Regions from separate parts of the Hymenobacter monticola genome, predicted to be linked through region 4. Evidence: riboswitches for the same ligand, from Rfam matches in the RefSeq annotation. Region 4 holds a riboswitch; each other region holds the start of a gene.

Region 1 (7,208 bases), 980 kb from region 4:
CACCACGCGCACCACCCTACCCAACGGCAGCACCGCCCCCTCCCCCGGCCCGGCCATCAACGCGGCCAAGCCGCTGGGCTATTACATCGAAGACTTTGAATACGTGGCCGGCCGTGGCGACCTCGACAGCCACAACGGCCGCTTCTGCATCACGCCGGAGTACCCGGCCGGCACCTACGCCTACTTCGTCACCATCAACCGGCTCTACGAAGGCGCCTACCCCTACACGCCCGGCCCTACCTACTACGGCGTGATTCCGGCCGGGGCTACCGGCCCGCAATCCGGCCAGGCCGTGGTGAATGAACCGGTGACAACCTACACCGTGACGGCCACCTTTCTGGCCGCCGGCCTGCAACTCACCACCTACCCCAACCCGGCCAGCGACGTGCTGAACATCGCGCCCGAAGGCGGCGTGGCCAACGACCTCACGGCCCGGCTCTTCAATACCCTGGGCCAGCCCGTGAGCGCCGCCCTGCAGTTGCACCCCTCGGTGCCAGCCGAGTTTAACGTCTCAAGCCTCGCGGCCGGGGTTTATTACCTGAAAGTGGACGGGTTGGGCGTGGCGGCCACCCAGAAAGTAGTAGTGACGCACTAGCCAGCGCCCTTACAGCCGCTCGCGCACCAGCCGCAGCACGCGCTCCACCTCGTTGCGCATGGGGTAGCTGTCCACCACGTGGTTGTTGTTGAGGAAGGTAAAGGCCACCAGGCGGCCGCTTTTGGTGCGCAGGTAGCCGCACATATTCAGGTTGTTGCTGAGCGTACCGGTCTTGCCCCACACCCAGGGGCCGCTGGCGTCGTGGTAGCGCTTGCGCAGGGTGCCCTGGCCCCCGCCGGCCGCCAGCAAGCTGAGCAGGCGGCGCTCGGGCACCTCCTGGTGCAGCCGGAGCAGCAGGCCGGTGAGGGTGCGCGGGGTGATGAGGTTGAGGCGTGAAAGGCCGGAGCCGTCCACCCACATCACCGGGTCGGACAGGCCGGTGAGCAGGTTTTTGCGGGCGTAGCGAATCACGCGGCTGGTGCTGAGCGAGTCGCGGCGACCAATTTTAGTGCTGCACATGAGCAGAAGCTGCTCGGCCAGGAAGTTGTCGCTCACGCGCAGCATGCGGCGGTAGAGCGAGTCGACGCGCAGGCCGTGGAGCGTGCGGATGGAGTCGCCCTGGGCGGGCCGCGGGCGCCACACAGCATTGCTGGTGGCCCGGCGCAGGGTGTCGCCCAACAATCGCAGCATTAACCCGCGGCTGGTGACGAAGGGCGTTTCATCGACCCATTTTTTCACGGTGGGCAGCACGTAGAAGCGGTTTTCGTGCGGGGCGCGAATGATGTGGGTGTCAGGGTCGAGGCCGGGCGTGCGCAGCTCGGCCGGCGCCGGGCCTACTAGCGGCGCGAAGTAGCGCGGCAGCACCCGGATACGCGACTGTGGCACCCCGGCCGGCCGCGTGCCCGCCCGCACCGGCGCAGGCGGCGTGGCGTAGAAGCGCACGGTGTTGCCGTAAATGGGGAAGGCCGCGCGCTCGGGCTGGAAGTAGTAGCCATAGTCGTCCCAGGTCCAGCCGGGACCGTAGGGCGTCACGGTAGCAATGTCGCAGTAGGCCAACGTGCGTTCGGGGCGGTTCAGCAGGAAACTGTAGGCGCGGCGGCTGGGCACGTCGCCGTGCAGCAGTGTGGGGTCGCCGGTGCCCTGGAAAAACAGGGTGTCATGGCGCGAGAAATAGCGCAGGCTGGGCAGCGAGTCGCCGAGCAGGTGCAGGCCGGTGTAGAAGCTGAACAGCTTCATGGTGCTGGCCGGGGTGAAGTATTTGCTGTCCTGAAATCCGTAGAACGGGCGCGTGCTGTCGGCGTAGGCCAGGCTCATGCCCACTTGGTGCATGCGCAGAATAGGCGAGGCCGACAGGACGGAATCGAGCCAGGGCAACGGCTTGCCGGGCACACCGATTTCGGCCGCCGCCGGTTTGTCGGTCGCCGATTGGGCGCAGGCCGGCAGTTGGGTAGCGCCGAGGAGGAGTAACAAGAAGAAATAGAGGGGGCGTCGCATCGGCCGCAACTTACGCAGCAAACGGGGCTGGGGTGGCTTAAAAAAGGAATTTATAACTGGCGCAGCGGACAAAGCCTCACCCGGCCCCGGTTCGCTTGGCGCACGAAGCCATAGGGAAAGAGGGCCACAGTGGCACGGGTGATTTCCGAATTAAAAACTCATCAAGCGCTTTCCTCCCGATGGGAAGCTCGGATGTCAGGGCAACCTCTCAAAAATCAAAACCCGCCCACAGCCGGTTGTTGTCAACTTTCCTTTCTCTACGAATCAACCGCATTAAGAAATGTCCACCAACGCCCTCTTCGCGCCCTTTGCGCTGAAATCCCTGCAACTCAAAAACCGCATTGTCATGGCGCCCATGACCCGCTCCTTCTCGCCAGACGGCGTGCCGGGCGCCGACGTGGCCGCCTATTACCGCCGCCGGGCCGAGGGCCAGGTCGGCCTCATTCTCTCCGAGGGCACCGTGGTGGAGCGTCCGGCGTCGTCTAACGACCCCAACATCCCGCATTTCTATGGCGAAGCGGCCCTGGCCGGCTGGCAGCACGTCATCGACGAAGTGCACGCGGCCGGCGGCAAAATTGGCCCGCAGCTCTGGCACATGGGCGTGATGGCCGAGCACCGCTCCGGCTGGAAACCTTCGGAACAGTTCGAAGGGCCCTCCGGCCTCTTCAAGCCCGGCGAAGCCACGGGCAAGGCCATGAGCGAAAAGGACATCACCGACACCATTGCGGCCTTTGCGCAGGCCGCGGCCGACACCAAGCGCCTGGGCTTCGACTGCCTAGAGCTGCACGGCGCCCACGGCTACCTCATCGACCAGTTTTTCTGGGACGGCCTCAACCAGCGCACCGATGCCTATGGCGGCGACGACCTCACCCAGCGCAGCCGCCTGGCCGTGGAGTTGGTGCGCGAAGTGCGCCGCGCCGTGGGCGAAGATTTCGTCATCAGCCTGCGCCTCTCGCAGTGGAAGCAGCAGGACTACGCCGTGAAGCTGGCCCACACCCCCCAGGAGATGGAAGCCTGGCTGCAGCCCCTGGCCGCGGCCGGCGTCGACATTTTTCACTGCTCGCAGCGCCGCTTCTGGGAACCGGAATTTGAGAGCGAAGGCTCTGATTTGAACTTCGCCGGCTGGGTGAAAAAGCTCACGGGCAAAACCACCATCACCGTGGGCTCGGTGGGCTTGTCGGGCGAGTTCCTGGCCGGTTTCGCGGGCGAAGCTTCTGAGCCTCAGAGCATCGACGAGCTGCTGCGCCGGCTCGACCGGAATGAATTCGACCTCGTGGCCGTGGGCCGCCAGTTGATTGTGGACCCGGATTGGGTGGAGAAAATTCAGCAAGGCCGCCTGGATGAAATGGTTGGCTTCAGCCGCGAGGCGCTGCGCACGCTGGTATAAGCGGGCGGTTTGCGCTTAAAGCACTCGTACCCCGAAGCTCCTGCTTCGGCCCGTTAGAACGTTCTGACGGGCCGAAGCAGGAGCTTCGGGGTACAAGTGCTTTCGGCCCTTGCTTAGGCTTGTAGCTGGCCGAAGCGTTTTTTCAACTCCTCATACGCGGCCGTTGAAATGGCCAGGTGCTGCACCACGGTAGTCGTTGACTGCGTGGCTTTGCCTTTGTCGTCGACTTTCGTGGTCACGTTCTCCAGGGTCAGGTACTGGCAGTTGCCGTCGTTGGGGGCGCGATGCAGCTTAAGGCGGGCAAACGGCTCCGTTTCCGACTGCATTTCGTGCGGCGTGAGGGTGTGGTACTGGCCGGTTTCGAGGGCGGTGCGGACGTGGTCGGCATCTTGCGCGTAGCCGATGGGATGGGGCAAAGTTTCTTCATCAGCCCACTCATTTGTCGCCTCGGAGAAGGGCTCCGTGGCCTGCGAGCGGGCCAGCCAGTAGGCCCCGCCCACAATGACGAGCAGCTCCACCACCCAGATAAGGGCCAGAAACACCCCCGAGGGCGTGGCCCCTTTCAGCGACCAAGTGCCGGTTTCGTTGATTTTGCCAATGGCCTCCCACATGGCGGCGGGGTGGGTGAGCACATCGGCCCACATGCTGGCGCTAAACGAGGTGCTGGTATCGGCATCGCGCCCGGCGCCGGTGGTTTCGGCATTGAACAGCAGCGTGAGGTACACGCTCCACTCCAGGTACACGGCCGCCAGCCCCACCAGCAACGCCAGCAAGCCCACGCCGGTGGGGCTGCGCAGCTTGCCGGCCTTGGCCAGCATCATCAAAATGCCGCCCAACACCAGCCCGAAACCCAGGCACAGGAAGAAGTTGATGTACACAAAAGGGATGTACCAGATGGCGTAAATGTAGACGAACGCCAGCACGCCCCCCGCGAGCACACCGCCCAGCAAAAACAGCAGCACGCCTCCCAGAGGCATTTTGTTGGAAGGTTGGTAATAAAGATTCATGTGGAAAGAAGGAAAAAGAGAAGGATAAGCTCAGCTAAAGGAAACGACGCCGAATGCATCAGGTTGCTCTAACCGACTATTTCCGCCGCACCATTCAACGCGCAAAAGCCCGTCAGGCAGCGTGGCGCGCCGCCCGACGGGCTAGTAATCCGCTAAGTGCTCTACCGCAGCACCGTGCCGTGACCGTGCGTCGGGGCACCATCGAAATGCCGCCTGCGCTTACGCCAGCACCGCTTCCGTTTCCAGCGCCACCGGCTCTGCAACGCCCAAGCCATCCAACGCCTGCGCCAAATCGGCAATCAGGTCGTCGGCGGCTTCCAGGCCGATGGAGAGACGCAGCAGGCTGTCGGCGAAGCCGGCGGCGCGGCGCGTTTCAGCCGGGATGGCCGTGTGCGTCATCGAGGCGGAGTGGCACACGAGGCTTTTGCCGCCGCCCAGGCTCACGGCCAGCTTGAAATATTGCAGGCTGGTAGCCAGCTGCGTGGCTGCCTCCACGGTGTCATCCTTCAGCACCAGCGCAACGATGCCACCGAAACCGTCGGGCTGCTGTTGCTTGGCCAGGGCGTGGCCCGGATGCGACGCCAGCCCCGGGTAGTACACGGCTTGGATTTCGGGCCTGGTTTGCAGGAACCGGGCCACCTGCAGAGCCGTGCGGCAGTGCTGGGCAATGCGCAGGTGCAGCGTTTCGAGCCCGCGGATGACCAGGAACGAATCGAACGGGCCCAGGATGGCGCCGGAGGCGTTCTGGATAAACTGGATTTGCTTGCCCAGTTCCTCGGTGGCCGCCACCACGGCCCCGGCAATGAGGTCGGAATGGCCGCCCAGGTACTTGGTGGCGCTGTGCACCACTAAATCAGCGCCCAGCAAAAGGGGCTGCTGCAGCACCGGCGAGGCAAAGGTGTTATCGACGCACAGCCAGGCGCCGGCGGCGTGGGCCAGCTCGGCCAGCCCGGCAATGTCGGATATTTTGAGCGTGGGGTTGGAAGGCGTTTCCAGCCACACCAGCCGGGTGCGGTCGGTGATGGCGGCCTGTACCTGGGCCAGGTCGGCGGTGTCGCAATACACGATGTCGATGCCAAAACGGCGGTACACGTGCTCGAACAGGCGGAAGGCGCCGCCGTAGATGTCGTCGATGGCCACAATCTGGTCGCCGGTCGAGAGCAGCTTGAGCACGGCGTCGATGGCGGCCATGCCGCTGGCGAAGGCGTAGGCCGAATGGCCGTGCTCGAGGCCAGACAGCAGCTTTTCCAAGGCGCTGCGGGTGGGGTTGGCGGTGCGGGAGTAATCGTAGCCCTTGTTGACGCCCGGCGACTCCTGCACGAACGTACAGGTCTGGTAGATAGGCACGGCGAGGGCGCCGGTGAGCTCGTCGACGGGAAAAGACTGAATGAGTCGGGTGGAGGCTTGCATGGGTTGTTGGCGTTTTTGTGGTTGAGACGAAAACGCACCCGCTTACCTAAGCACTTTCAAGATTTCTCACCGGAAAGGCATAAAAAAAGCCCTTCCGACAAGTCAGAAGAGCATCCCGCTGCAGTCGGGGCACATCTTGTAGACTTATCTTCTCCTGAACCGGCCAAAGCCGACTCAGAACAGGATTTAGCACCTGGCATTGCTGCTGGTTGCTAAGGCATCGCAGGGCCTGTCCCTCCGCCTTTCTTGATAAGTGCTCCGTATGAGGGAGCGCGCTGCAAATATAGCGGGCAAGTAAAACCGCGCAAGTAGTCGGCCTCAAAAATCCTTTTTACTCCGCTTACCTCCGCTGGCCTCATGCGTCCTTCCGCTCCCTCCCCTCTTTCCCTCACCGACCGGCTGGCCCTGCAGCGCACCCGCCTCGCCAACGAACGCACCTTGCTTACCTATGTGCGCACCTGTCTGGCGTTGGTGGGGTTTGGGCTGGCCCTGCTGCAGTTCCATCCCGAGCGCGGCGGCCGACTGGGCTACATGGCCTTGGCCGTGGCAGCCGTGGTACTGCTGGTGGGGCTGCTGCGCTTCCGCGTGCACCGCCGGCAGCTGGCTGCCTGCGAGCGCCCCAATTAGCGGCGCGGCTCCTGCGGTTTAGCGCTCAATATGCTTCACCTTGGCCTCGTCGAGGTCAAGCTGGGCTTCCTGCTGGCGCAGCACCTCGTCGTCGTAGGAGTCGTGGTGGCGCAGGTGCTCCAGCGTCTGGCGCTGCACGTTCAGCACATCGAGCAGCACCATGTGGTACTGGCGTAGGGCGGCGCGGCCGGCGTCGTTCACTTCCAGCGAGTTGAGGGTGCGGGCGGTGAGGTTGATTTCGGTTTGCATGCGCTGCTGCAGGCGGGCAATGAGCTCGTTGGCCTCGGTTTCGGCGGGGTACTGGCGCTGCAGGTGCTTCACGGCGGCCTCGCGCATGTGCAGGCGCACACCGGCTTCCTGCTCCTCCAGGGGCATGCGGTCGTCGTTATCGGCTATTTTGGTGAAGCGGATGATGGCCGGCAGCGTGAGCCCCTGCAGCACCAGCGTGACGAGGATGACCACGAAGGTGATGAACAGCACGAGGTTGCGCTGCGGGAATTGCAGGCCGTCGTTCGTCATCAGCGGCACCGACAGCGCCGAGGCCAGCGACACCACCCCGCGCATGCCCGCCCAGCCCAGCACCAGCGTGCCCTGCCAGCCCGGGCTTGGCTCGCTGTTGCGGATTTTCTCACTCAAAAAGCGGGGCACAAACGCCGCCGGATACATCCACAGCAGCCGGATGACGATGACCAGCCCGCTCATCAGCAACCCGTAGGAAATGGCCTGCTGCAGGGAGTATTCGCCCAGC
Region 2 (7,208 bases), 1.5 Mb from region 4:
GGCGAAGAACACGTCGTCGCCCAGGTAGGTGCGCAGCATGTCGACGATGGCGCCGCCTTTCTGGTAGCTCACCAAGTCGAATACTTCTTCCTGTTGGTCGTAGTGGAAGCGCACCAGCGTTTTGGCCGCGTCGCGCGGCGAGCTCAGGTAGCGGCGCAGGTAGGTGTAGTAGTGGGCATCGGCGGCGTCGCGGCCGTACTTGTGCTCGGCGTAAAGGCCTTCCGAGAAGTCGGCCATCGACTCGTTCACGGTGATGTTGCTCCAGCTTTCGGCCGTTACGTAGTCGCCAAACCACTGGTGAAACAGTTCGTGCGCAATCACCGATTCGCTGCTGTACGGGCGGTCCAGCAGCTCGCGGTCGGTCATTTGCACCTGCTCGCCGTGCAGGGTGGCGGTGGTGTTTTCCATGGCGCCGCTCACGTAGTCGCGGGCCACAATCTGGGCGTATTTATTCCACGGGTACTCCACCCCGAGGCGGTTGGAGTAGAACTCCAGCATGTCGGTGGTGTTGCCGAAAATCTGCTTGGCGAAGGGCGCGTACTTGGGCTCTAGGTAGTAGCTCACTTCCTTGCCGCGCCAAGTGTCGGTGGTTTTTTTGAAGTCGCCCACGGCCATCATAAAGAGGTAGGGCGCGTGGGGCAGGTCCATTTTCCACACGTCGGTGCGCAGGCCGGGGCCGGCGGGCGTGCTGCTCACCAGCTTGCCGTTGCTCAGCGTCACGTACTTGGCGGGCACGGTCATCGAGATTTCCTCGGTGGTTTTCTGGTTGGGCCGGTCGATGGTGGGGAACCAGGCCGAGGAGCCTTCCGTCTCGCCCTGCGTCCAAATTTGCACTGGCTTACCCGCGGTAGTGCTATCGGGGTTAATGAAATACAGACCTTTAGCGTCGGTGATGGCGGCCGAGCCCTGCACCTTCAGTTCGTCGGGCTTGGAGGTGTAGTCGATGTAAATGGTGTACTCCTCGCCCGGCTTGAACATGCGGCCCAGGTTGATGCGCAGGTTCATACCGTCGGCGTAGTCGTACTTGAGCGGGGTTTGCTGGCCGCCGTTCATCAGGGCCACCGTTTTGATGTCCATGCCTTTGGCATCGAGGCGCAGCGAGTCGGTGGGGTAGGCGTGGGGCTTGAGCGTGACCCACTCCTTGCCGTAGAGGTAGCGCTTTTTGTAGTCGAAGCGTACGTCGAGCTTGGTGTGTACCAGGTCGTTAATCTTGGTGGCGGAGGCGCGGTAGGGCGATTCCGGCTTGGCGCCGGGCGCCTGGGCGTAGGCGGCGCTGCTGGCTACGAGGCCGAGCAGGCCCAGCAGGTGAAGATGCTTCATTAAAACTTCGGTGAGTGAAATGGTGAGTTCGCGCGAAGGACCGAACCGGAACGCCGGGGTTGCTTGCGGGGCTACGAAAGTAGCGTGGACTCTGCGAGTCCGCGCCCGCCAGAACCTCGAACAGCAGACGAGCGGCGCGGTGCGCGGACTCGCAGAGTCCACGCTACAGTAAGTTTGCACCCTCATCAAGGCCTCAATGCATGCGACTGACGCGCTACGCTACACCGCTTTTCTGTTCTTTCATCGCCTATAACTCGCTGGCCCAGACGCCCGCCGACAGCGCCCGCAGCCTGCGCGAAGTCACCGTTTTTGCCTCGCGCCTCACCCAGCCCAGCAACCAGACTGGGCACGCCGTCACGGTCATTTCCGGTGCCAGCGTGGCGCGCTACCCCGTCAATTCCATCGATGACTTGCTGCGCTGCCTGCCGGCGCTGGAAATTCAGAGCCGCGGCAGCTTCGGCGCGCAGGCCGATGTAAGCATGCGCGGCAGCACCTTCAACCAGGTGCTTTTCCTGCTTGACGGTATGCGACTCAACGACCCGCTGACCGGCCACTTCGGCGCCTACATGCCCATCACGCCGGCCGAGATTGAGCAAATTGAAATCATCCGCGGCGCTGGCGCGGCCCTCTATGGCCCCGACGCCGTGGGCGGCGTCATCAACATCGTCACCAAAACCTTCGCCGCCACCGAGCGGCGCCACGAGGCCGAGCTGACCAGCACCACCATGCGTGGCGAGTACAACCTGTGGCACACCAACACCGGCGGCTTCCTGGCGTCCGGCAAGCTGCGCCTGGGCGGCGGCATCCTGCTGAACAAGACCGACGGCCAGCTGCGCGATTACCCCGGCACCCAGCGCAGCGACGTCGACCTGAAAACCTACTCGCTTTCGGCCGCTTATGAGCTGACGCCCAAGCTCAGCGCCGCTGCCCGCGCCAGCCTTGACCGGCGCGACTACAGCGCCCAGTATTTCTACACCACGGCCATCGGCGACCTCTCGCGCGAAACCACCAATAAGGACTGGTACCAGGGCCAGCTGCGCTACCAGCACAACGAGCGGGCTCGCACCGAGGCTCAGGTGTCGACCAGCCGCAGCACCGATTACTACCTCTATACGCCCACCTCGGTGGCCAGCGACCACCTCACGCGCTATACCAACGTGCTGCTCAGCCACCAGCAGCAATTCACGGACAAGCTGCGGGCCACACTGGGCGGCCAGGCCGACCACCGCTCGGTGGTCAGCAACGACCGCGGCAACCACGACCAGTGGCACTACGCGGCCTTCGGCGTGGTGGCCCTCACGCCCACGGCGGGCCTAGCCCTCACCGGCGGCCTGCGCCTCGACCACGACCAGGCCTACGGCACCGAAGTGGTGCCCCAGCTCAACGTGAGCCAGCAGATAGGGGAGGAGCTGACCGTGCGCGGCGCCATCGGCCGGGCCATTCGCGCGCCCGATTTCACCGAGCGCTATAACGCCAACGGCCGGGCTGGCACCGTGCCCAGCGGCTTCAACGTGGGCAACGCCGGCTTGCAGGCCGAGCGCACGATGAACTACGAGGCGGGCGCCGATTACCGCTCGCTGCCCGGTTTCACGGTGAAAGCCACCGGCTTTTTGCGCAAGGGCAACAACCAGATTGACTACGTGCCCACGCCCGGCGCCCGCGTCATCGAGGCCAGCGGCCTCACCAACCTCAACCCCGCCGCCACCTACCGCTACGCCCAAAACCTGTTCGACGTGACTACCCGCGGCCTGGAAACGGAGCTGGTGTACCAGCGCCAATTCTCACCTACCACCCGCTTTGACGGCAGCGTGGGCTATATGCTGGTGAAGGTGAGCAATGCCGACAACATCGCCTCGCAGTACCTCGCCAACATTGCCCGCCAGGTAGTGTCAGGCACAGTCAGCCTAACCTCAAAGCGTGTGAACGGCAGCCTCAGCGGCCTCTGGAAGCAGCGCGACGCCAGCACTGCCGCAGCCATCAACCGCACAAATAACGCCGAGTACACGGTGTTCAACGCCCGGCTCGAAGTGGCCTTGCTGCCTCAGCGGCTGTGGCTCACGGGCCAGGTGCAGAACCTGTTCAACGAGAAGTATTCCGACCTGCTGGGCGCTCAGATGCCCACCCGCTGGCTGATGGGCGGGCTGCGACTGGCGCTGCGGAAATAACCCGTTTTTCATAGCAAGGCCCCTCGGTTTGAACAAATCGAAGGGCCTTGCTGTATCTTTGCCGTATCAATTCTTTCTCCCCAAAGGATTGTTTTTATACAGAGACGCTGAGAGACAGGCTCTACGACGCGTCGGCAACCATCTGGGATATTCCTGAAACGGTGCCAATTCCTGACCATATAAAAACAAGTTGCCGTGGAAGCCTCCAACAACCAACCCGCAATTTTTACAGCTTTTAATGCCCGTCTGGCGCTGATGCACCGGGCTGGCATGGCGTGTTGTTGCTGTTGTTGCCTGGCTTAACCCGGTGCCTCTTTTTCATCGCGGGTAGCTAAACCGAAACCGGAGCATATTGGCTTCGCCGGGCCGCCATGTGCGGCTGCGGTGTTGCGCATATCCGTCGAGGTTTCTCATCCTTGTTCGGCCGTGGCCTGGCGCAAGGCGCTGGGCGGCCAAATCCTCCTCTCATTTCGGGCTTTGCCAGTTCACCACCTGCGTTGAGCAGCGTGCCCGCTTGCCTGTATTTCAACTACTTTATTTCCAAGTATGTCTGCTGTTCAAAAGCCCATTGGCATCTACTTCGAGCACCCCGAATGGTTCAAGCCGCTCTTTGCCGAGCTGGACCGCCGCGGACTGCCCTACGAGAAGATTGACGCCGCCCACCACCTCTTCAACCCTTCGGAAAAAGAAAGCCGCTACAGCCTGGTGGTGAACCGCATGAGCTCCTCGGCCTACCTGCGCGGGCACGGACAGGGCATCTTCCACACGGCCGGTTACGCCACGCATTTGGAGCGCATCGGCACGCGCATCATCAACGGCTCGGTGGCCACCAGCATCGAAACCAACAAGGCCCGGCAGCTCTCGCTGTTTGAGTCGCTGGGGCTGAAGTACCCGGCCTCGCGCGTCATCAACCACGCCTCGCGCGCCGTGGACGCGGCCCGCGAGCTGCGCTTCCCCATCGTGGTGAAGGTGAACATCGGCGGCAGCGGCGCGGGCATCATCCGCTTCGACACCATTGAGGGCCTGCAAGCGGCCGTGGACGCCAACCAGATAGACCTCGGCATTGACCAGACTGCCCTGGTGCAGGAGTACGTGACGCCCCGCGGCGGCAACATCCACCGCGTGGAAACGCTGGACGGCAAGTTCCTCTACGCCATGAAGGTGTACACCACCGGCGAGAGCTTCAACCTGTGCCCGGCCGAAATCTGCCAGATTCCGGAGGAACAGTCGGCCGAGTTTTGCCTCACGGAGGCGCCGAAAAAAGGGATTCAGGTGGAAGCCTTCACGCCGCCGGCTGAGGTAATTGCCGCCGTGGAGCGCATCGTGGCCGCCGCCAAAATCGACGTGGGCGGCATCGAATACCTCATCGACGACCGCACCGGCGACGTGCTGTTCTACGACATCAACGCTCTTTCCAACTTCGTGGCCGATGCCGTGAACGTGGTGGGTTTTGACCCCTACGCCCGCTTCGTAGACTACCTCGAAACGCAGCTGCCGGCTGCGGTGCCGGCGGCCGTGCAAGTCGAGTTGGCAACGGCTTAAGCCGCTTATCAAGAAATAGGTTAACCGTCAACACGGCGTGCAGCGAGGCATCCTCGCCGCTTCGTTGCAGCGAAGAATACTCACCGGGAGAGGGTGTTTCGCTGTGCGCTGCAATGACGGTTGGCAATAAGAAAACTGCCATGAAATTTGGATATTGGATGCCCATTTTTGGGGGCTGGCTGCGCAACGTCGAGGACGAGCAGATGCCCACCGACTGGAGCTACGTGAAGCAGCTGGCGCAGCGCAGCGAGGGTTGGGGCTACGACCTCACGCTCATCGCCGAACTGTATTTGAACGACATCAAGGGCACCGAGGCACCGTCGCTGGAAGCCTGGAGCACGGCCGCCGCGCTGGCTGCTGTGACCGAGCAGCTGGAAATCATGGTGGCCGTGCGCCCCACCTTCCACAACCCCGCGCTGCTGGCCAAGCAGGCCGCCAACATTGATTTAATTGCGCCCGGCCGCTTGTCGCTGAACGTGGTGTCGAGCTGGTGGCGCGACGAGGCCACGAAGTACGGCCTGCACTTCGAGCAGCACGACGACCGGTACGCCCGCACCCGCGAGTGGCTCGACGTGGTGAAGAACGTGTGGACGCAGGACCATTTCAGCTACGAGGGCAAGTACTACCAAGTGGCCGACAACATCCTGCAGCCCAAGCCTGTCAAGGCGCCGTTCCTCTACGCCGGCGGCGAATCGGAAGCGGCCAAGGACCTCATCTCAACCCAGTGCGACGGCTACGTAATGCACGGCGACTCGCCCGAACTCATAGGCGCCCGCATTGCCGATATGCGCCGCCGCCGCGAGCAGAAAGGCCTGCCGCCGATGAAATTTGGGGTGGCCGGCTACTCCATTGTGCGCAACACCGAGCTCGAGGTAAAAAAAGAGTTGGACCGCATCACCAACGTGCAGGCCTCGGCCTCGGGCTACGGCAACTACCAGCAGTGGCTGGCCGGCACGCAGCTGGAGCAGCAAGTGTCGCTGCAGGACTACTCGGTGTCGAACCGCGGCCTGCGCACGGGCCTGACGGGTACGCCCGCCCAGCTGCAGGACCGGATTGGGGAGTTCGAGAAAGTGGGCGTAGACTTTTTCCTATTGCAGGCCAGTCCGCAGCTGGAGGAGATGGAGCGGTTTTCGGAGTCGGTTATTCAGGTGCTGGCGTGAGTAACGCCTTTCGTCTGTCATGCTGAGCGCAGCGAAGCAGCTTATCACGTTCGCACAAATCGTCGCGTCGTGGTAAGGTGCTTCGCTGCGCTCAGCATGACAGTTCATTAATACGCGTGCCGACCGGCGCGCTCAATAACTACATGCTTAAAAAATCACTAGAGCTGCTTCGGGCCGAAGCGGCCGAAACGGGCGGCAACACCCTCAAACGTAGCCTCAACGGCATCAGCCTCATTGCCATTGGCATTGGCGTTATTATAGGAGCAGGCTTGTTTTCGCTTACCGGAATTGCGGCGGCGAACAACGCGGGGCCAGCCGTTACCCTTTCTTTCGTGGTAGCGGCCGTGGGCTGCGCCTTCTCGGCGCTGTGCTACGCCGAGTTTGCCGCGCTGGTGCCCGTGTCGGGCTCGGCTTATACCTATTCCTATGCCACCATGGGCGAGTTGTTTGCCTGGATTATTGGCTGGGACTTGGTGCTGGAGTACTCGGTGGGCGCGGCAACGGTAGCCATCAGCTGGTCGCAATACCTCATCAAGTTTCTGGGGAAGTACGGGCTGCACATTCCGGCGCGGCTGGTGATGTCGCCGTTTGAGTCGGCCACGCTGGCCGACGGCAGCACCGTGAGCGGCTTCGTGAACGTGCCGGCCATGCTCATCGTGCTGGCCATTACGGCCATCGTGACGCGCGGCACCAAGGGCTCGGCCTGGTTCAATGCGCTGGTGGTAGCCCTGAAGGTGGCCGTGGTGCTGGTGTTCATCGCGCTGGGCTGGCAGTACATCGACCCGGCCAACTACCAGCCCTACATCCCGGCCAATACCGGCACCTTCGGCGAGTTCGGGCTGAGCGGTATCCTGCGCGGGGCGGGCGTCATCTTCTTTGTCTTCATCGGCTTCGACATCGTGGCCACCATGGCCCAGGAAACCAAGAACCCGCAGCGCAACATGCCGGTGGGCATTCTTGGCTCGCTGGCAGTGTGCACGGTGCTATTCGTGTTGTTTGGGCACGTGCTCACGGGCTTGGC
Region 3 (7,208 bases), 410 kb from region 4:
GGAGCGAAAACAGAGACTGAGGTTTCATGAGCACAAAAAAAATGGTGAAAGAATGAGGTGGTCTGCGGTTGCAAACTCGTCGGCTTACGGCGGCTAAGCAAAAGAGTTTAATGCGAAACCCCGCCGGGACCGGCCCGTATATGGGCCCTGTTAGCTGGCTCGCACGTCGGCTACTCCACAATTTTTCTCCATCTTACTGAACTAATCCATGGGACTCTTTGATTTTCTCAGCGACAAAGGCGAGCAAAAACCCGTAGAGCCCGCAGCGAAACCGGCTGCTGGCGGCACTGATTTTTTCGGAAACGCCGCCGACGCCCAACCGGCTACGACCGGCGACTCGTACACCGTGGTGAGCGGTGACTCGCTTTCTAAAATTGCCAAAAACCACTACGGCGACGCCGCCAAGTGGCATCAGATATATGAGGCCAACAAGGCCACAATCGGCGCAAACCCTGACCACATCGAAGTGGGCCAGGTGTTGACGATACCTAGTCTCTAGGTACTTTTTTGCAGAAAAAAGGTGAGAAAAGCCACTCTGTTTCAGGGTGGCTTTTTTGCGTTTATATTAATCATAACCAACTGCCATCCTGAGCGCAGCGAAGGACCTTCTCACGTCAGGAAGCTTTGACGTGAGGAGGTCCTTCGCTGCGCTCAGGATGACAGCTGGCTTGAGCCAGCGAAAAATATTTTTCGCTTTTCGCATTGCCCATCCAAAAATTTCTCCCGTACATTTGCCCTACCAACGCGGTACTCCCTGCTAACGGCGGGAAGTTTCAAGTTTTATACAGAAGCGGCGAGAGACTAGGCTCCCTGACCCGCTGGCAACCATCCTCTGCGAAAGGTGCCAATTCCTACCCACGGCGGCTTCGGCCACCTTGGGGCATATGATTCGAGTGCCATGGAATACTCCGCTGAATCCGCTTTCTTGAACCCGACTGCTCCGGCTGCTTTCCGCGCCGTGGTTTCGGGTTTTTCTGTTTTGGCCCTTGCCGGCCAGCTCCACGCCACGCGCCCGGCACGAATGCGAATGTGCTGTTGCTGCCCGTGTTGTTGCTAAGCTGATTTCAGCTTAGGCTCCCCCTCCCCTCCTTTCTGGATTTTCTGGTGGCTTGCCACGGCCGGCGCGCGCCCTTTTGGGCTCGCGCGGCTGGGTTCGGGCCGCCGCTTCAACACGGGCTATTCGGGGGATTATTACGTCATAAAGCGCTTACCCAAAGCATTTTGGCAAATCCAAACAATTCATCATTACGGGTTTTCAATCCCCCAAACGCAACCGCATCATGTCCGCTCCCTCCCTGCACTTCGAAACGCTGCAACTCCACGCCGGCCAGCAGCCCGACCCCACCACCGGCTCGCGCGCCGTGCCCATTTACCAAACCACCAGCTACGTGTTCAAGAATGCCGAGCACGGCGCCAACCTCTTTGCCCTGAATGAGTTCGGCAATATTTACACCCGCCTGATGAACCCCACCACCGACGTGTTTGAGCAGCGCGTGGCGGCGCTCGAAGGCGGCGTGGCGGCCCTGGCCACCAGCTCAGGCCAGGCAGCTCAGTTTATTGCCCTGAACAACATCCTGCAGGCCGGCGACAATTTTGTAAGCACGGCCTTCCTATACGGCGGCACCTACAACCAGTTCAAGGTGGCATTCAAGCGCTTGGGCATCGAGGTGCGCTTTGCCGATGGCGACAACCCGGCCTCTTTTGAGGAGTTGATTGACGAGAAAACCAAGGCCATTTACCTCGAAACCATTGGCAACCCCAGCTTCAGCATTCCCGATTTTGAGGCCATTGCCGCCATCGCCAACCGGTATGACCTGCCGCTGATTGTGGACAACACCTTCGGCGCGGGCGGCTACCTGTTCCGGCCCCTGGAGCACGGCGCGCACATCGTGGTAGAGTCGGCCACCAAGTGGATTGGCGGGCACGGCACCAGCATCGGCGGCGTGATTGTGGACGGCGGCACCTACGACTTCGGCAACGGCAAATTTCCGCAGTTCACCGAGCCCAGCGAGGGGTACCACGGACTGGTTTTCAATGACGTATTCGGCAAGGGCGGGCCGTTCGGCAACATCGCCTTCATCATCCGGGCCCGGGTGGAGGGCCTGCGCGACTTCGGCCCCTCGCAGAGCCCCTTCAACGCCTTCCAGCTGCTGCAAGGCCTCGAAACCCTGAGCTTGCGCGTGGACCGCACCGTGGAAAACGCCCTGAAAATTGCCACCTGGCTGGAGCAGCACCCGCAGGTAGAAAGCGTGAACTACCCCGGCCTGGCCAGCAGCCCCTACCACCGCCTGGCGCAGAAATACCTGAAGCGCGGCTTCGGTGGCGTGCTGAGTTTCCGCATCAAGGGCAGCAAGGAAACAGCCACGCAATTCATCGACAACCTGAAGCTCATCAGCCACCTGGCCAACGTGGGCGACGCCAAGACGCTCATCATTCAGCCCTCGGCCACCACGCACCAGCAGCTGAGCGAGGCCGAGCAGCTAGCGGCTGGCGTCACGCCCACCTCGCTGCGCCTCTCGGTCGGCATCGAGCACTTCGAGGACATTAAAGCCGACTTGCAAGCGGCATTCGATGCTGTGGGCAACACTGCGACCCAGCCCACTGAGGGTGATGAAGTAGACGAACCCGAGTTGGAGCACGCCCAGCCGCTGGAAGTGTAATTGTTAGTGATTAACGGTTAGTTGGTTCCAAAAGGCCATTGACCACTAACCGTTAACCATTAATCACTAAAAAACTGCCGCTGGCGGGCCACCTCTGGTGGGCCGGCGCCAGCCTCGCTGGCGGCCTAGGTATTTGGCAGCGGTAGAATCGGCCCACGGGCTCACCGACTTTCCTGATTTACAGTTGGAGGAAGTATGGGGGTGAGATACCGATGGTGGGCCTCGTGCGCCGATTCTACTGCTGCTTTTAGTTGTTAGAACCCATGTCAGAACAGTTTTTTTACATCCCCAGCCTGCCTCTTGAAAGCGGAGAGACCTTAGAAGATGCCCGCGTAGCCTACCGCACCTGGGGCCAGCTCAACGAGGACCGCGACAACGTGGTGTGGGTGTGTCACGCCCTCACGGCCAACGCCGACGTGCTGACCTGGTGGCCCGGCCTGGTGGGCCCGGGCTGCTACTACGACCCCGCCGAGTGGTTCATCATCTGCGCCAACGTGCAGGGCTCCTGCTACGGCAGCACCAGCCCGCGCGACCCTGACCCTGCCACCGGGCAGCCGCGTTACCAGCACTTTCCGCGGCTCACTATTCGTGATTTGGTGAAGGCCCATGAGCTGCTGCGGCAGGACCTGGAGCTGACCGACATTCACACGCTTATTGGCGGCTCGTTGGGTGGGCAGCAGGCGCTGGAATGGGCCGTGCAGCGGCCCGATTTGTTCGACCATTTGGTGGTTATTGCCACCAACGCGCGGCATTCGGCCTGGGGCATCGCCTTCAACGAGGCGCAGCGGCTGGCCATTGAGGCCGACCCGACTTACGCGGCCGGCCAGCCCGGCGGGGGCGACGAGGGCCTGCGCGCCGCCCGCGCCATGGCCCTGCTCAGCTACCGCAGCTATTCGGCCTACGCCGAAACCCAGACCGACCCCGACGATGACGAGCTGCCGCGCGAGCACCGCGCCAGCTCCTACCAGCGCTACCAGGGCGACAAGCTAGTGGCCCGCTTCGACGCCTACAGCTACGTGGCCCTGAGCCACAGCATGGACTCGCACAACCTGGGCCGGGGCCGGGGCGGCGTGGCGAAGGCGCTGCGCCGCATTGGCGCCCGTACGCTGGTGCTGGGCATCACGTCCGACGTGCTATTTCCGCTAAGTGAACAGCGGGAGCTGGCCGCGCACATCCCCGGAGCTATGTACGCCGAGTTGGACTCCCGCTATGGGCACGACGGCTTCTTGCTGGAAACCGGGGCCATTACGCACTTTCTGGAACGGTTCTACGCGCCCACGTTCGTGCACTGAGCAACGAGACTCTTGGGCATTAGTTGGATTGTAAAGAAGAATACCTGACTGAGCCAGAAACAGGCTTTTTGAGCACAAAGCGAAGCTATTAAGCACAAAGCGAGGTCAGTCAGCACAAAAGCTAAGTGCCCAGCACAAAACTATTTGCTTGAGCACAAGAGCGGGGCGTGCACTGCAGCTACCCCCCAAGCAAATTTAACGTTACTTAAGATGAATGAAAAGAACCCATTGCGCATCGGCCTGATTGGGTTTGGCTGCGTGGGACAGGGTTTCTACGACATCGTGCAACGGCAGCCAGAACTGAACTTGGCCGTGACGCGCATTGCCGTGAAAACGCCCGACAAGCCGCGCCCGCTGCCGGCCCATCACTTCACTTACCACGCCGATGAGCTGCTGGCTGACCCGGCAGTGGATGTGCTGGTCGAAGTCATCGACGACGCAGCCGAGGCATTTCGGCTGGTGAGCACGGCCCTGCGCCAGAGCCGCCGCGTGGCCACGGCCAACAAGGCCATGCTGGCTCGCCACCTGCCCGAGCTGGTGCAGCTGCAGGCCGAGTTTGGCGGCACGCTGCTGTATGAGGCAGCCGTGTGCGGCAGCATTCCGGTGGTGCGCACACTCGACCAGTATTTCAGCCACGAGCCGCTGCACGCCCTCAGCGGCATCTTCAACGGCTCCTCTAACTACGTGCTGACGCGCATGAGCGAGGACGGCTCGGATTACGCGGCGGCCCTAGCCGAAGCCCAGTTGCAGGGCTTCGCCGAAACCGACCCGGCCCTGGACATGGGCGCCTTCGACCCTCGCTCCAAGGCCGTGCTTCTGGCCGCTCACGCCTACGGTGTTTTCTTGGAATCTGACGCCGTACTGAACCTGGGCATTGAAGGCATCTCAGCGGCTGATATTGCTTATGCAGCGTCGCAGGGGCAGAAAATCAAAGTAGTGGCCAGCCTCAGCCGCCTGCCCAGCGGCCACCTCACGGCCCTGGTGACGCCGCAGCTAGTGGGGCCGGAATCACCGCTCTACGGGGTGGAGCGGGAGTTCAACGCCGTGGTGCTAGATGCGGAATTCGCCGGCACGCAATTCTTGCAAGGGCGCGGCGCGGGCGGGCACCCCACCGGCTCGGCCGTGCTGGCCGATGTGCTGGGCCTGCGGCGCGGCCTGCGCTACCAATACGCCAAACAGGCCGCTGCGCCCGCCGTGCAACTCACTCACGGCCTGGAACTGGACGCCTACGTGAGCCACCCCGACGCCGGCGTGCTGCGCGAGGTGCTGACCTGGCTGGAGCTGCCCACTGAGGCCCTAGCTTCCACCGAAGCGGGCGGCGCTTACGCCACCGGTCCAGTGGCGGTGCAGCAGTTGTGGGCCTGGCGCCGCGAGCTGCGAGCCAACGGCGTGTTTGTGGCCCGCGTGGGCGAGGCGCGCGTAACCGCGCTGGTAACCGAAAAGGCGGCAACTGGTTGGGCGTAAAAGCACGTGTACCCCGAAGCTCCTGCTTCGGCTCGGCAGAACATCAACTGTTCAACGCGAGCCGAAGCAGGAGCTTCGGGGTACACGTGCTTACGGGTACTCCCTACTTGAACTCGATACGCACGGGCACTTGCCCAGGGAATTTCAATAAGTAAATCCCCGCCTTGAGCGAACCGCGTAGCACGGAGAGGTCGCGAGTGCTGACCGGGTTGATGGTGCGCACCACGCGGCCGGCGGCGTCCAGCAGCTGGGCTTCGGTCAGGTTCACCCAGGCCTCGGGCAGCTGGATGCGAATGGCCGCGTCAGCTGGGTTGGGGTAGGCTTGGGCGGCGGGCTGGGTAGTAGCCACGGAGCGGGCGGCCAGCGTGGTACCGGCCTGGGCCAGTGCCGGCCGCAGGAAGTCACGGATGGCGCGGAAGGTGGTATCGGCGTAAGCCGTGTTGCTTTCGAAGGGAATGTGGCCGGCGCGCGAGAGGCGCACCAGCGTGCTGCGGATGCCCACCTGCGTGGCGCGCGGATGCAGGCGCCCACTGCCGTACACGTACTTGGGCGGCAGCAGCGAGCCCACCCGGCCCTGCAGGTAGGGCACGGTGCCATCAGAAGTGCCGTGCACGCTCAGCAGGGGCGCGTTGCCGGCCTCGATGACGCTGGGCTGCTCGGTGGCCCCGCTCAAGTTGAGCACGGCCAGCACGGCGCTGCTGTAACCGGGGTTGCCGCTGTTGCCCTCGATGCCGCCCAGGCTGTTGAGGCCCACATAAGCAGGCACTTCCGTGGCTTTGTCAATATAGCCTGCCGAGAGGGCCATGAAGGCGCCAGCCGACGAGCCGCCCACCACAATGTAGCTGGGCTGAATGCGGTAGGTATTCGTGGTGGCCGCGTCGCGGCGGAAAAAGCGCACGGCGGCGCGCATGTCCTGCATGCCGCGAATGGCCGCCTGGGCCACGCCCACCGTGTCGGCAGCAGGCGGCGGAAAGCCGGTGATGGGGAAGCCCAGGCGGTACTCGATGCTGGCCGTGACGTAGCCCAGCCGGGCCAGCTGGGTGCACACGTTCACCATGTAAGCATCGGTCTTGGAGCCCGTGATGAAGCCGCCCTGGTGGGCAAAGATGATGACCGGGCGCCGGGCCAGCACGTCGCCGGTGGGCTGGTACACGTCCATGGTCAGCGCCTGGGTGCTGCCGGTGTAGGTGGTGGCCGAGCCGTAGGTGACGTTCGACGTCACGGTCACGTTCGGAAAAATGGGCCGGTAGTAGCGCCCGCCGGTGGTGTCGATGAACGTCTGGGCCCGGGCGGCCGGCACGGCGGCCAGCAGCAACAGCAGGATGCGGAGAATGAATTTCATAAGGTTACAAATTACGTCATTGACAAGGGTTTATTCCACCACCACGCGGCGCACCAGCGCCGTGCCGGCCACCGTGAGGTGCAGCTGGTACACGCCCGGCGCCAGGCCGCGCACGCTCACCTCACCAGCCAACTGCTGGCCGGCCGTTGCCAGCTGGAGGCGACGCACCGTCTGGCCCAGAACGTTCGTTAACTCAGCCACCACCGGTGCAGCGGCCCCGGCCGGCAGCGGCAACGCCACTTGGAAGCTGCCCGAGGCCGGGTTCGGCCACACCTGCAGCCCGGCGGCCAGGGCCTGCGCGGGCGAGGCAGCCAGCACACCGGCCGCGCTCAGCTCCAGGGCGAAGCGGCCGGGGGCCGTGGTGCCGGCCAGCGTGAAGGCGTAGCGGGTGCCGGCGGCCAGGGGCGTGCGGGTGCCCGTCAGCCCATCGGTCAAAGCGAAGGCGCCGGG
Region 4 (7,208 bases):
CAGCTCTTCGCCGGTGAGGTGCTCGTCGGGCGCGTAGCCCCAGAACTCGCGGCGCACCCGCTCGTGCAGACGCTCGGCAAAGGCCTCGGCCAAGCGGTCGGCCAAGGCCTTCACCATGATGCTGGAATAGTCGTCGTGGTCGGCCGCAAACTGTTCCAGCAGTGTCTCAATGCCGATGCCGGCCGTCACGGCAAAGCCACCCAGGTAGTCGGCGCGTCCCGATGCCTTCGGCGCCAGGAAGTCAGAGAAGGCGAGGTTGGGAATGCGTGGTCCCTTCTCGCCCTGCTGCCGCAAGGTGAAAAACTCGGTGGCTACTGTGTCGCGCGAATCATCGGCGTAGATTTCGATGGTGTCGTAATCCACCGTATTGGCCGGCCAGAATCCCAGCACCGCGCGGGCCGACAGCAACTTGCCGTCAATAATGCGCTTGAGCATGGCCTGCGCATCCTCGAACAGCTTGGTGGCGGCCTCGCCCAGTGTCTCATCGGTGAGGATGCGCGGGTAGCGGCCCTTTAGCTCCCAAGTGTGAAAGAAGGGCGTCCAGTCGATGTATTCGGCCAGCTCGGCCAGGTCGTAGTCTTCCAGCACCTTGGTGCCGAGGAAGCTGGGCTTGGTAATCGAAACCGCGCTCCAGTCAGATTTAAAGCCGTTTTCGCGGGCCGCCTCGATGGTCAGGTAGTTCTTCTCGCGCTGGCGGCTGGCGTAGTCGGCGCGCAGCGCGGCGTAGTCGGCGGCCACCGTCTCGGCATACGCCACTTCACCCGAGCCTAGCAGGCCCGCCGCCACGCCCACGCTGCGCGAGGCGTCGTTCACGTGCACCACGGCGCCGCTGTAGGCCGGCGCAATCTTTACGGCCGTGTGCAGGCGCGAGGTGGTGGCGCCGCCAATGAGCAGCGGGGTTTTCATGCCGCGCTTTTCCATGGCCTGGGCCACGTACACCATCTCATCGAGCGAAGGGGTGATGAGGCCGGAGAGGCCGATAACGTCCACGTTCTGCGCCTGGGCTTCGTCCAGAATGCGTTCGAGGGGCACCATCACGCCCAGGTCCACAATATCGAAATTGTTGCAGGCCAGCACCACGCCCACAATGTTTTTGCCGATGTCGTGCACGTCGCCCTTCACCGTGGCCATCAGGATTTTGCCGGCCGTCTGCCGGTCCGAGCCCTGCTTGTCGGCCAACAGGTACGGCTCCAGGTAGGCCACGGCCTTTTTCATCACACGGGCCGACTTCACCACCTGCGGCAGGAACATCTTGCCGGCCCCAAACAGGTCGCCCACCACGTTCATGCCCGCCATCAGCGGGCCCTCAATTACGTCGAGCGGCCGGGCCAGTTCCCGGCGGGCCGCTTCGGTGTCCTCGTCAATAAACTCGGTAATGCCCTTCACCAGCGCGTGCGAGAGGCGCTCCTGTACCGGCAGACTGCGCCAAGCGTCGGCCACGGCTTCTACCTTGTCCTTCTTCTTTACCGTGTCGGCGAATTCCAGCAGGCGCTCGGTGGCGTCGGCGCGGCGGTTGAGCAGCACGTCTTCCACCAGCTCCAGCAGGTCCTTGGGCACCTCGTCGTACACCGCCAGCTGGTTGGGATTCACAATGCCCATGTCCAGCCCGGCCCGGATGGCGTGGTAGAGGAAGGCCGCGTGCATGGCCTCGCGCACCACGTCGTTGCCGCGGAACGAGAACGAAATGTTGCTCACGCCGCCGCTGGTGAGGGCGCCGGGCAGGTGTTGCTTAATCCAGCGTACCGACTCGATGAAGTCGACCGCGTAGTTGCGGTGCTCCTCCATGCCGGTGCCGACGATGAGGATGTTGGGGTCGAAAATGATGTCGGTGGCCGGGAAGCCGATGCCCATCAGCAGGTCGTAGCTGCGCTGGCAAATGGCAATGCGCCGCTCGTAGGTATCGGCTTGGCCTTCTTCGTCAAAGGCCATTACCACCATGGCCGCGCCGTACTGGCGCACCGTGCGGGCCCGCTGCAAAAACACCTCCTCGCCCTCTTTCAGCGAAATCGAGTTCACGATGCTCTTGCCCTGCACGCACTTCAGGCCGGCCTCAATCACGCTCCACTTCGAGGAGTCTATCATCACCGGCACCCGCGCAATGTCGGGCTCGGAGGCGATGAGGTGCAGAAACGTCGTCATGGCCTGCTCCGAATCAAGCATGCCCTCGTCCATGTTGATGTCGAGCACCTGGGCGCCTTCCTCCACCTGCACGCGGGCCACGGCCAGCGCCTCCTCATAAGCACCCGTGCGAATGAGCCGGGCAAAAGCGCGCGAACCCGTCACGTTGCAGCGCTCGCCCACGTTCACAAACAAGCTCTCGGGCTTGATGTCGAATGGCTCCAGGCCGCTGAGGTGGGTGGCGGGCTGCAACTCAGTCGGCAACTCGCGCGGCTTGTACCGCTCGGCCAGCTTGCTCAGTTCGGCGATGTGCTGGGGCGTGGTGCCGCAGCAGCCACCCACCACCGTCACGATGCCGTCTTTCAAATAGTCTTCCACCAGCGCCGCAAATTCCTGGGCCGACTCGTCGTAGCCACCGAAAGCATTGGGCAAGCCGGCATTGGGGTAGGCCGAAATGTGCACGTCGGAAATGCGGCTCAGCTCCTCCACGTACTGCTTAAGCTGGTGAGCACCGAGGGCGCAGTTCAACCCCACGCTCAGCAGCGGCAGGTGGCTGATGCTGTTCCAGAATGCCTCCACCGTCTGCCCGCTCAGCGTGCGGCCCGAGGCGTCGGTGATGGTGCCCGAAATCATGACGGGCACCACGCGGCCCCCATCGTCAAAGAATTTCTGCACGGCGTAGAGCGCCGCCTTGGCGTTCAGCGTGTCGAAGATGGTTTCGATGAGCAGTGTGTCCACGCCGCCATCCACGAGGCCGCGCACCTGCTCCAGGTAGGCAGTGGCCAGCTCGTCAAACGTCACGGCGCGGAAGCCGGGCCGGTTCACGTCGGGCGAGAGCGAGGCAGTGCGGTTGGTGGGGCCCACGGCGCCGGCCACGAAGCGCGGCTTGTCGGGCGTGCTGTATTCATCGGCCGCCTCGCGGGCTAGGCGGGCCGACTCGTAGTTCAGTTCATACACCACGTGCTCCAGGCCGTAGTCGGCCTGTGCAATGGTGGTGCCCGAGAAGGTGTTGGTTTCCACCATGTCGGCCCCGGCGGCGAAATACTCGGCGTGGATGCCCTTGATGATGTCGGGCCGCGTGAGGCTCAGCAGGTCGTTGTTGCCGCGCAGGGGCCGGTCGTGGTCGGCGAAGCGGGCGCCGCGAAAGTCCTCCTCCGTGAGCGGGTGGCGCTGAATCATGGTGCCCATGGCGCCGTCGAGAATCAGCAGGCGCTGGCGCAGGATTTGGGGAAGCGGAGAAGGAGCGGCGAGGGTGGCGGTGGGCATTTCTTTTCTGGGGTCGAATAGCTACGTAAGCGCGTATCCAGAAAGAAACCCGTGCGGGCTGGCACAGTTCCGGCTGTCATCTTCTTTCACCAAAAACAGCGGTGAAACGGGAGTTGGCACCTACTCGCGGTAGGTTGCCAAGACGTCATCGGGCCCGGTCCCTCGGTCTTTCTGGATAGCAGCGTAGGGCGAAGATACGACGCAACCCTTTAAATCAATTTGGCCCCGTGGGCCTACCTCCAAAACAAAGCCCCGGCCCGCGCCAAGTGGGCGCAGGCCGGGGCCTTCTGCTATACAAAGCCGCTACAAGAGCTAGTCTTTCTTCACGCAATTCGGGACGGTCTTGCCGTCTTTTTTCTTGGTTCCTTCCTGCTCGTAACCTTTCCAGCAGGGGTCTTTTTTGGCGGTGCTTGCTTTTTTCGTCGGCATAATTCGGGTGGCTTCCGGTGAGAAAAAAGACGGTGGCCAGTGCGCCGGGCCACCCTCAACACTCAGCCGCTGGCGCTGCGACTCGGGCTGCTGTACGCAGTCCGGGGCCAGAAGTTCAACTAAAGAACCATAAAAGCCAGCTTACAGCACCCAGCACGGCCACGCACTGCCCGCCAGAAACACGGCCGGCTCCGGCGGCAGCTCCAGAAACGCCGTGGCTCCCACCAGGCTCAACATGTCGCCCGAGCCGCCCACGCGCAGCGGCGTAGCCAGGCGCCGGCCTTCGGTATCCACGGTCAGGCGCACGGGCACGAAGTGTGTGAGCTGGGGCTTGAAGTTGATATCCACTGTGAGCACGGCCGGCGCAGGGGTTTCAACCGCTGCTACTGCCGGCGCACCTTCCGGCTGCTGCACGGCGCGCAGCCAGGGCCGCGCGTAGCGGCAAGCCGTGATGAAGGTGGAAACCGGATTGCCAGGCAAGCCAAACACCACCGGCCCGCCTTCCCGGGCCCCAAACCACAGCGGCTTGCCGGGGCGCTGCTGCACTTCGTGGAAAATTTCGCGCACGTGCAGCTCGCGCAGCAGGCCCGGCAGGTGGTCGGCGCGGCCTTTGCTCACGGCCCCGCTCAGCACCACGGCATCGAAGCCCGCGCCGAGGATTTTGGTGAGGCCGTCGCGCAGCTCATCGAGTGCATCGGACAGGTGGAAGAGCGAAACCGCGGCTCCGTCCTGCGTGAACAGCGCCTGCAACGCGTAGGCATTGGAGCGCCGAATCTGGTGCGGCAGCGGCGTTTCCTGAATGCCCACCAGCTCGTCGCCGGTGCTCACCACGGCCACGCGGGCGGCGCGCGTCACGGCCACTTCGGCGGCGCCCACGGTGGCGGCCACGGCCAGCTCGGCCGGACCCAGGCGGGTGCCGGGCGTCAGCAGGGCATCGCCGGCGCGGCGGTCGGCGGCCTGGTGGTGGATGTTGACGCCGGACGTTTCGGGCGCCGCAATCTGGATGCGGGCGCGGTTGTCGTGTAGCAGGATGTCCTCGTAGCGCACCACTACGTCGGTGCCGGCGGGCAGCACCGCGCCGGTCATCACCTCCACGGCCTTGCTGGGGTCGAGCAGGGGCCGGGACGGGGCGCCGGCGTACTGCGCGTGCTGAATTTCAAATTCCGTTTGCCCGCCAGCCCAGGCGGCGTGGGCCACCGCAATGCCGTCCATGGCCACCCGGTTGAAAGGCGGAAAGTCGCGGTCGGCCGTCAGCGTTTCGGCTAGCACGCGGCCGGCGGCGTGGAGCAGGGGCACGGTTTCGGGCGGCAGCGGGCGGGCCGTGGCGAGGACGAGGGCGATGGCTTCGGCGGGGGAAAGCATGGGATGGAGTTTGATAGAAAGTAGGGGCGGGGCTTGCCCCCGCCCGTCGTTGAACAATACTACATCTGACCGTTCAACGACGGGCGGGGTCAGGCCCCGCCCCTACCAATTCTGGGAAGCTACGGAATCAGCCGGTTCTGACGCAATTGCGCGAACAAGTCGAAGAAAGAGTCTTCCGTGCTCTGAAATACCGTGAAGCCGCGCTTGCGGCTGTTGGCCATGTCCGTCATCACCTCAATGGGCCGGCCCAGGTCCAAATCGGTGTGCCAGGGCGAAGCCAGGCGGTTCAAATCCGGCTCGGTCAGGCCGTGCTTGGTTGCGATTTCGCGCCAGGTGTTGGCATCCTGCGCCAGCTCGGTTTCCAGCGGGTGAATGGTGCCGTCGAAGCCCACGGCCTCCACCCCGAACCACTCGGCCAGGCGGCCCCACAGCTGGCTCCAGCGGAAAACATCGCCGTTCACCACGTTGTAGGCCTCGTTGCGGGCGGCTTCGGTGGTGGCGGCCCACACCAACTGCTTGGCAATGACGCGGGCATCGGTCACGTCCGACAGGCCTTCCCACTGCGCCTGCGAGCCGGGCCAGCGGAAGGGCCGCCCCGTTTCCTTGCAGATGCTGGCGTACACGGCCAGCGTGGTGCCCAGGTTCATGAGGTTGCCCACGGCCTTGCCGATGATGGTGTGCGGCCGGTGAATGCTCCAAGTAAAGCCGTCGCGCTCGGCCGCGGCGTACACCTCGTCTTCCTGAGCGTAATAAAAGTTGTCGAGCGCCAGCCGGGGCTGCGACTCGCGCAGAGGTGTGGGCGGCGGCACACCCCCGCTCACGTAGGCCTCAAACGGCCCCAGGTAGTGCTTCAGCCCCGTAACCAAGGCCACGTGCTGCACCGAGTGCTTTGGCCCGAGCACAGCCAGCAGGTTGCGCACCATGGCGCTGTTCACGCGGATGTTCTCGGCCTCGGTGTCTTGGCGCATCCAACTGGTGATGAACACGTGCGTGGGTTGAATGTCGGCCAGGGCGGTTTCGAGGCTGGCAGGGTTCATCAAATCGGCGGCCACGGGTTGCAGGCCGGGAATGCTGGTATCGGGCCGGCGGGCCAGGCCGTAGGTGGTCCAGTTGTGGGCCAGCAGCTCCTGGGCTAAGTTGCTGCCGATGATGCCACTGGCGCCGACGACTAATGCGGTATTGTTCATAATTAGATAGGGGAAAGGAGCGGCCTTAAATGGGCCGGCGCGGCGGATTTGCCGCAGCAGGCGCGGTCCATGCGGGCCGGCGCCGGTTAGAAAACGGCTGCCTGGCTCAATAGTTTGCCACAAAACATTTGGGGGCTGAGTTAGCTAGATGAGAAGCAGCGCGGACTTTGTAGTCCGCGTCCCCGCACCGTTCGGGTGTCATTTCGGATTTTAGCTTGTCGATACGGACTACAAAGTCCGCGCTACAGCCAGCGCATTTCACTCAACGATTAGTAGACAAACCACGTCTCTACGACCTATGCTTACCAAGAATTTTACCCACGTCAACGCCGCCAACCAACCCACCATGGTGGATGTGGGCCAGAAAACGCCCACCCGCCGCGTGGCCCGCGCCCACTGCCGCGTGGTGCTGGGCGAGGAACTGTTGAGCCGCGTGCAGGCCGGCGAGATGCCCTCGCACAAAGGCCCGGTCATTCACACGGCCATCCTGGCGGGCATCATGGGCGCCAAAAAAACGGCCGACCTCATCCCGCTTTGCCACCCGCTGGGCCTCGATGACTGCAGCATTACCATTGAGCCCGAGGGCGCTGACGCGCTGCGCGTGGTGTGCACGGCCGTGGTCACGGGCCGCACCGGCGTGGAGATGGAGGCCCTGACCGGTGCCACCGTGGCCGCCCTCACCATCTACGACATGTGCAAGGCCTTTTCGCACGACATCACGATTGATAACGTGCAGCTTATCGCCAAAACCGGCGGCAAGAAAGATTTCAATCGGTTCGAAAATTTGTAAATTCCGGCATGGATAGTCTGCCTAGCTCAACCGTAAAACGCTTCAAGCACGCCGCC

Evidence for each region. A riboswitch is a leader RNA that binds a small molecule or an ion and turns the genes downstream of it on or off. The one in region 4 is predicted to bind S-adenosylmethionine.
Region 1: it holds a riboswitch for S-adenosylmethionine, as region 4 does, so the genes downstream of both, MTP16_RS22625 (trans-sulfuration enzyme family protein) here and metH (methionine synthase) in region 4, are expected to answer to the same signal.
Region 2: it holds a riboswitch for S-adenosylmethionine, as region 4 does, so the genes downstream of both, MTP16_RS20615 (ATP-grasp domain-containing protein) here and metH (methionine synthase) in region 4, are expected to answer to the same signal.
Region 3: it holds a riboswitch for S-adenosylmethionine, as region 4 does, so the genes downstream of both, MTP16_RS05095 (O-acetylhomoserine aminocarboxypropyltransferase/cysteine synthase family protein) here and metH (methionine synthase) in region 4, are expected to answer to the same signal.

Annotation. Positions count from the first base shown of each region.
Region 1 is NZ_CP094534.1:5,404,885-5,412,092, forward strand. It holds gene MTP16_RS22605 (YHYH protein) at 1-595, shown strand, start outside; gene MTP16_RS22610 (D-alanyl-D-alanine carboxypeptidase) at 605-2,005, opposite strand; gene MTP16_RS22615 (NADH:flavin oxidoreductase) at 2,310-3,416, shown strand; gene MTP16_RS22620 (hypothetical protein) at 3,530-4,393, opposite strand; gene MTP16_RS22625 (trans-sulfuration enzyme family protein) at 4,643-5,833, opposite strand; SAM riboswitch class I at 5,975-6,089, opposite strand; gene MTP16_RS22630 (YidH family protein) at 6,191-6,460, shown strand; gene MTP16_RS22635 (Na+/H+ antiporter) at 6,479-7,208, opposite strand, start outside.
Region 2 is NZ_CP094534.1:4,916,358-4,923,565, reverse strand. It holds gene MTP16_RS20625 (M1 family metallopeptidase) at 1-1,320, opposite strand, end outside; gene MTP16_RS20620 (TonB-dependent receptor plug domain-containing protein) at 1,521-3,485, shown strand; SAM riboswitch class I at 3,577-3,671, shown strand; gene MTP16_RS20615 (ATP-grasp domain-containing protein) at 4,032-5,027, shown strand; gene MTP16_RS20610 (LLM class flavin-dependent oxidoreductase) at 5,168-6,187, shown strand; gene MTP16_RS20605 (amino acid permease) at 6,331-7,208, shown strand, end outside.
Region 3 is NZ_CP094534.1:1,181,865-1,189,072, forward strand. It holds gene MTP16_RS05085 (hypothetical protein) at 1-28, opposite strand, end outside; gene MTP16_RS05090 (LysM peptidoglycan-binding domain-containing protein) at 209-499, shown strand; SAM riboswitch class I at 778-891, shown strand; gene MTP16_RS05095 (O-acetylhomoserine aminocarboxypropyltransferase/cysteine synthase family protein) at 1,281-2,660, shown strand; gene metX (homoserine O-acetyltransferase MetX) at 2,924-3,952, shown strand; gene MTP16_RS05105 (homoserine dehydrogenase) at 4,163-5,416, shown strand; gene MTP16_RS05110 (alpha/beta hydrolase fold domain-containing protein) at 5,520-6,758, opposite strand; gene MTP16_RS05115 (alpha/beta hydrolase fold domain-containing protein) at 6,789-7,208, opposite strand, start outside.
Region 4 is NZ_CP094534.1:774,020-781,227, reverse strand. It holds gene metH (methionine synthase) at 1-3,384, opposite strand, end outside; SAM riboswitch class I at 3,458-3,566, opposite strand; gene MTP16_RS03470 (molybdopterin molybdotransferase MoeA) at 3,955-5,175, opposite strand; gene MTP16_RS03465 (SDR family oxidoreductase) at 5,295-6,362, opposite strand; gene moaC (cyclic pyranopterin monophosphate synthase MoaC) at 6,661-7,152, shown strand; gene MTP16_RS03455 (NTP transferase domain-containing protein) at 7,161-7,208, shown strand, end outside.